DNA from 2 places in the Kitasatospora sp. NPDC057223 genome. Region 2 is predicted to be linked to the other one. Evidence: predicted binding sites of a transcription regulator. Region 2 holds the regulator's gene; the other holds the start of a gene.
The links. The regulator HspR, encoded in region 2, represses chaperone genes until heat shock. The targets are predictions, from matches to a motif close to TTGAGNNNNNNNNNCTCAA.
Positions count from the first base shown of each region.

Region 1: the regulator HspR is predicted to act here: its motif matches at 1,485-1,503, upstream of clpB (ATP-dependent chaperone ClpB).

Region 1 covers NZ_JBHUWW010000063.1:19,267-22,672, forward strand. The annotation lists gene ACFUK0_RS22110 (C4-dicarboxylate ABC transporter) at 1-469, opposite strand, end outside; gene ACFUK0_RS22115 (LysR family transcriptional regulator) at 540-1,448, shown strand; gene clpB (ATP-dependent chaperone ClpB) at 1,564-3,406, shown strand, end outside.
Region 2 covers NZ_JBHUWW010000007.1:47,727-51,132, forward strand. The annotation lists gene dnaK (molecular chaperone DnaK) at 1-16, shown strand, start outside; gene grpE (nucleotide exchange factor GrpE) at 13-630, shown strand; gene dnaJ (molecular chaperone DnaJ) at 760-1,926, shown strand; gene ACFUK0_RS04835 (heat shock protein transcriptional repressor HspR) at 1,934-2,443, shown strand; gene ACFUK0_RS04840 (hypothetical protein) at 2,656-3,406, shown strand, end outside.

The DNA of each region.
Region 1 (3,406 bases), on a different contig from region 2:
CGGCGGCGCGGTGCCGGGTGGCCAGCAGGTACGGGATGCCGGCGGCGACGGTGAGCGCGTACAGCGTGCCCGCCGTCCAGAGCACGGCGTCGACGGCGACGGCCGGGCCGGTGCCGGTGACTCGCGGGCCGACGGCCAGGGTGGCGTTGCCGACCGCGATCAGCGCCATCGGCGGGCAGCCGTAGAACACGGCGGTCGCGGGGTTGTCGAGGAGCTGCGCGCGGGCGGCGGCCCGGTGCCGCAGGAGGTGCACGGCCCGCGCGCCGGCCAGCAGGAGCAGCGCGGCGGCGGACAGGGCCCAGGCCAGTTCGCCGAAGCCGATCAGCCCCGGGAGCCGGACGGGCAGTGCGGCGGCGCCGCCCGCCAGGATGGCGGTGCCCATCACGGCGGCGTACCAGTTGGGGCCGAGTGCGGCGAGGTCGAGGCGGGGCCGGGCCGCCGACGGGCGGGCGGTGCTGAGGGTGGCCATGGGTCCACCGTGCCGGGGGAGCCGCGGAGCCGGTAGCGCCCCCGGTCCTATGAGCGCATAGCCTGCCTCTATGCCTCTCTCACCGCACGTCCCCGAGCTCGGCGCCCTGGAGCTGCTGCTCGCGGTCGCGCGCCTCGGCAGCGTCGGGCGGGCGGCGGCCGAGCTGGGCGTCAGCCAGCCCACCGCGAGCGCCCGGATCAAGGGCATGGAACGGCAGATCGGGGTGGCCCTGCTGGACCGCTCGCCGCGCGGCTCGAAGCCGACCGAGGCGGGCCGGCTGGTGGTCGAGTGGGCCCGGAACGTGGTCGAGGCGGCCCAGGCACTCGACGCCGGGATCGACGCGCTGCGCGAGAACCGGGACGCCCGGCTGCGGGTGGTGGCGAGCCTGACCGTCGCCGAGTACCTGATGCCGGGATGGCTGATGGCGCTGCACGAGGCCAGCCCCAGGACCTCGGTGACGCTGCGGACCGCGAACTCGGCGGACGTCGCCGGACATGTGCTGGCCGGCGACGCCGACCTCGGCTTCGTCGAGGGCCCGACCACCGCCGCCGGGCTGTCCGGCACCGTGGTGGCCGCCGACCGGCTGGTCGTGGTGGTCGGCCCCGACCACCCGTGGGCCCGCCGCCGGGCGCCGCTGACCGGCCCGGAGCTGGCCGGGGCCGCACTGGTGCTGCGCGAACCGGGGTCGGGCACCCGGGAGGTGCTGGAGATGGCACTGGAGCCGTACGGCGGCGCGGCGCGCCCGCTGATGGAGCTGGCCTCCTCGACGGCGCTGAAGGCGGCGGCGATGACCGGCGCCGGGCCGGTCTGCCTGAGCGAGCTGGCCGTGGTGGAGGAGCTGGCGACCCGGCGGCTGGTCGCGGTGCCGCTGGCGCCGGGCCTGGACCTGCGGCGCCCGCTGCGCGCGGTGTGGCCGGCCGGGCAGCGGCCGTCGGGCCCGGCCCGGGAGCTGCTCGGGCTCACCCGGCGCAGGGGCTGAGGCAGGCCGTTGCGCCGTCTGCCGTTCACTCGAAAGTTGAGCGGAATAGACTCAACTTAGTGCATGCTGTAATCAGCAAGAAGCAGTAGTCGAGACAGAGGAGGACGACCCAGCAGTGGACGCCAGCAAGTTCACCACCAAGACGCAGGACGCCCTGTCCGCCGCGATCCGGCAGGCGGGCGCAGCGGGGAACCCGGACGTCAAGCCGGTGCACATCCTGCTCGCCCTGCTGGAACAGCCCGAGGGCATCGCCAAACCGCTGCTGGAGGCCGTCGGCGCGGACGCCGGCCAGGTCACCGCCGAGGCGAGGCGCCTTCTCGCGGCGCTGCCCAAGGCCAGCGGCTCCACCGTCGCGGCGCCCCAGCTGGCCCGCGACACCCTCGCCGTGCTGACCGAGGCCGGAAAGCGCGCCGACGACCTGGACGACCAGTACCTCTCCACCGAGCACCTGCTCGTCGGCCTCGCCGCCGAGGGCGGCGCCGTCGCCGACCTGCTCGCCCGGCACGGCGCCGGCGCCAAGGCGCTGCTCGCCGCTTTCAAGGACGTCCGCGGCAGCGGCCGGGTCACCTCGCAGGACCCGGAGGCCACCTACAAGGCCCTGGAGAAGTACGGGACGGACCTCACCCAGGCCGCCCGGGACGGCAAGCTCGACCCGGTGATCGGCCGCGACCAGGAGATCCGCCGGGTCATCCAGGTGCTCTCCCGCCGCACCAAGAACAACCCGGTGCTGATCGGCGAGCCCGGCGTCGGCAAGACCGCCGTCGTCGAGGGCCTGGCCCAGCGCATCGTCGCGGGCGACGTGCCCGTCTCGCTGCGCGGCAAGCGGCTGGTCTCGCTCGACCTGAGCGCGATGGTCGCCGGCGCCAAGTACCGCGGCGAGTTCGAGGAGCGGCTGAAGGCCGTCCTGAACGACATCAAGCAGAGCGACGGGCAGGTCGTCACCTTCATCGACGAGCTGCACACCATGGTCGGCGCGGGCGCCGGCGGCGACTCCGCGATGGACGCGGGCAACATGCTCAAGCCGATGCTGGCCCGCGGCGAGCTGCGGATGGTCGGCGCCACCACCCTCGACGAGTACCGCGAGCGGATCGAGAAGGACCCGGCCCTGGAGCGCCGCTTCCAGCAGGTGCTGGTCGGCGAACCCTCGGTCGAGGACTCCATCGCGATCCTGCGCGGCCTCAAGGGCCGGTACGAGGCGCACCACAAGGTGCAGATCTCGGACGCCGCCCTGGTCGCCGCCGCCACCCTCTCCAACCGGTACATCACCTCGCGCTTCCTCCCCGACAAGGCCATCGACCTGGTCGACGAGGCCGCCTCCCGGCTCCGGATGGAGATCGACTCCTCCCCGGTCGAGATCGACGAACTCCAGCGCGCGGTCGACCGGTTGCGGATGGAGGAACTCGCCCTGGAGAAGGAGTCCGACCCGGCCTCGGTCGACCGCCTGGCCCGGCTGCGCCGCGATCTCGCCGACAAGAACGAGCAGTTGAGCGTTCTCACCGCCCGCTGGGAGCAGGAGAAGAAGAGCCTCAACCGGGTCGGCGAGCTCAAGGAGCGGCTGGACGACCTGCACGGTCTGCTCGAACGCGCCCAGCGCGACGGCGACTTCGAGCGTGCGTCCAAGCTGATGTACGCCGAGATCCCGGCCGCCGAGCACGAGCTCATCGAGGCCCAGGAGCGTGCCGCGGACGAAGACGCGAGCCAGTCCATGGTCAAGGAGGAGGTCGGACCGGACGACGTCGCCGACGTGGTCTCCTCCTGGACGGGCATCCCGGCCGGCCGGCTGCTGGAGGGCGAGAGCGCCAAGCTGCTCCGGATGGAGGACGAGCTCGGCCGGCGCCTGATCGGCCAGCGCGAGGCCGTCCAGGCCGTCTCGGACGCGGTGCGCCGCACCCGCTCGGGCATCGCCGACCCGGACCGCCCGACCGGCTCGTTCCTCTTCCTCGGTCCGACCGGCGTCG
Region 2 (3,406 bases):
GGGTGGTGCGGCGTGACGGAGAAGCCGCAGGGTGCTGAGCCCGGCGACGACTCCGCCGCCGAGGAGGCCGTCATCGCGGCAGCCGAGGAGGCTGCCGCGTCCGGTGGCGCTGACGAACTCGCCGCGGCCAAGCGTGAGCTGGCCGAGCGGACGGGTGACCTCCAGCGCCTCCAGGCCGAGTACCAGAACTACCGCAAGCGGGTCGAGCGGGACCGCATGACGGTCCGTGAGATCGCGGTCTCCAACATCCTGGAGAGCCTGATCCCGGTGCTCGACGACATCGGCCGGGCCCGCGAGCACGGCGAGGTCACGGGCGGGTTCAAGTCCGTCTCCGACAACCTGGAGACGGTCGTCGCCAAGCTCGGCCTGCAGCAGTTCGGCAAGGAGGGCGAGCCCTTCGACCCGACGATGCACGAGGCGCTGATGCACAGCTACTCCTCGGACGTCACCGAGGACACCTGCGTGCAGATCCTCCAGCCGGGCTACCGGATCGGCGAGCGGATCATCCGCCCGGCGATGGTCGCGGTCGCGGAGCCCCAGCCGGGCGCCCAGACCACGGCCGCCCCGGACGACGCCGACAAGGCGGCGGACGGCGACGCCGACAAGGCTGACGGTGGCGCGGAAAGCTGACAACCTGTGCGCTGCGGAGTCGTACGTCGTCCAGTACGACGAACGGCTCCGCAGCGCCGTATCCGCCGACGGCCCCCGGGCCGCCGGCACCCGTAGCGGACCTATAGACCCTGGGAGGTGGCGGCAGCCATGAGCGGCAAGGACTACGTGGAAAAGGACTACTACAAGGTCCTCGGTGTACCCAAGGACGCCACCTCCGCCGAGATCAAGAAGACGTACCGCAAGCTGGCCCGCGAGTTCCACCCCGACGCCAACAAGGGTGACGCCAAGGCCGAGGACCGCTTCAAGGACATCTCCGAGGCCTACGACGTCCTGTCGGACGAGAAGCGCCGCAAGGAGTACGACGAGGCGCGCACCCTCTTCGCCAACGGCGGCTACCGGTCCGGCGGCCCCGGCGGCAACGGCAGCTACAGCTTCGACTTCGGCGACCTCTTCAACGGCAGCCAGGGCGCCCCGGGCGGCGGCGGTGGCGGCGGCGGAATCGGGGACGTCTTCGGCGGCCTCTTCGGCCGCGGCGGCCGGCAGGCCCAGCCGCGCCGCGGCGCCGACGTCGAGACCGAGGTCACCCTCAGCTTCGAGGAGGCGGTCGACGGCGCGACCGTGCCGCTGCGGATGACCAGCCAGGCCGCCTGCCGCACCTGCAGCGGCACCGGCGCCCGGGCCGGCACCACCCCGCGGGTCTGTCCGACCTGTGTCGGCGCCGGCACCGTCAGCCGCGGCCAGGGCGCCTTCGCCCTCTCCGAGCCCTGCCGGGACTGCCGCGGGCGCGGCATGATCGTGGACGACCCCTGCCTCGACTGCCACGGCAGCGGGCGCGCCAGCTCCGCCCGCACCATGCAGGTCCGCATCCCCGCGGGCGTGCAGGACGCCCAGCGCATCCGGCTCAAGGGCAAGGGCGCCCAGGGCGAACGCGGCGGCCAGCCCGGCGACCTCTTCGTCCTCGTGCACGTCGACCCGCACCCGGTCTTCGGCCGCAAGGGCGACAACCTCACGGTGACCGTGCCGGTGTCCTTCCCCGAAGCCGCCCTCGGCGGCACCATCGAGGTGCCGACGCTCAACGGACCGCCGGTGAAGCTCAGACTGCCCGCCGGCAGCGCCAACGGCCTCACCCTGCGGGCCCGCGGCAAGGGCGCCACCCGCAAGGACGGCACCCGCGGAGACCTGCTGGTCACCGTGGAGGTCGTGGTACCTCAGCACGTCACCGGCGACGCACTGACAGCTCTGGAGCAGTACCGCGAGGCCACCGCCTCGGACGATCCGCGGGCCGCCCTCTTCCGGGCGGCGGAGGGAGCGTGACCAGCTCATGAACCGTGACTCGATCGGCGTCGGCCTCGGCGACGGCCTCCCCGGAGGCCCCCGCCCCGGCCGGGCCGCCCGCAACCCGGCCCCCGGCCCCGCCTACGTACTGACCGAGGACACCCCGGTCTACGTGATCTCGGTCGCCGCCGAACTCTCCGGCCTGCACCCGCAGACCCTGCGCCAGTACGACCGCCTCGGCCTGGTCTGCCCCGACCGCACGGCCGGCCGCGGCCGCCGCTACTCCGCCCGCGACATCCAGCAGCTCCGCGAGGTCCAGCGGCTGTCCCAGGACGAGGGCATCAACCTGGCCGGCATCAAGCGCATCATCGAGCTGGAGAACCAGGTCGCCGCCCTCCAGTCCCGGATCGGCGAACTCGCCGACTCCCTGGAAGGCGCCGCCAGCGCCCTCCAGCAGCGCGAGGCCGCCGTCCACGCCTCCTACCGCCGCGACCTCGTCCCGTACCAGCAGGTGGCCCAGTCCAGCGCCCTGGTGGTCTGGCGCCCGAAGCGGTAGCCGCGCCACCTGTACGTACAGCCGCCGGTTCCCTCCGCCCGGGGGGTGCCGGCGACTTGCGTGAGGTGAGAGAGTGCTGCACCGGGGCAGGGACCGGTCGACCAGGCCGTGCCGTCGGGTCAGGCTCGCAGACCGCGGTCGCTGCCTAGGATTCGGGTGCAACACGTTCCAGTCACTTGACTGCGTGTCCGGTCGACGACGAGGAGCCGACAATGAGTGGGCGAGAGCAGCCCGGTTCCATGCCGCGCGGATCACAAGTCCTTTCTGCGGACGCCCGCGCGCTTTATCTGAAGGCTGTCCAGGAGAATGGGCGGCTGCGCCGGGGCGGCTGCGCACCGACTGCCAGTGTTGCTATCGACGAGTTGTTGGGCCTGGGTCTGCTCATCCATGACGGTGATGAACCGGGACTTCTGCTTGCGGTCGATCCCACGCAGCTCGCGGCGAGTCTCAGTTCGACATGGCAGCGGCAGGCGCTCGAACTGCTCTCGCGAGCAGTTTCCCTGCCGTCGGATCTCAACGAACTGGCAGAGGCCTTCCATACTCCCGATCAGACCGGCGGCCCTATTGAGTACGTCCGCGGGAAGGCGCTCATAAATCAGCGGCTCCAACAGTCCGTGGCCGTCGGGATGGCGGAGGGCCTTGCCATGCAGCCAGGCGGTCCTCGGCCTCCCGAGCTGCTCGCATCAGGTCTGGAGCGGGACCTGGAGATCCTGAGGGGGGGAGGTGCGATGCGGACCATCTACAACGCCAGCACTCGCTACCACCAGCCCACCAGGGATTATGTTTCGAAACTCGCCGGCGAAGGATGGCAATTCAGGACCCTGGACGAGCCGTATGCCCGTCTGATCATAGTGGATCGCCGTCTTGCGGTAATTCCGGTGGCCGAAGACAATATGGCGGCATTCATCCACGATCCGGCGGTGATCAGTTTTATCGTCGAGGAGGTGTTCGAGCGCAGCTGGA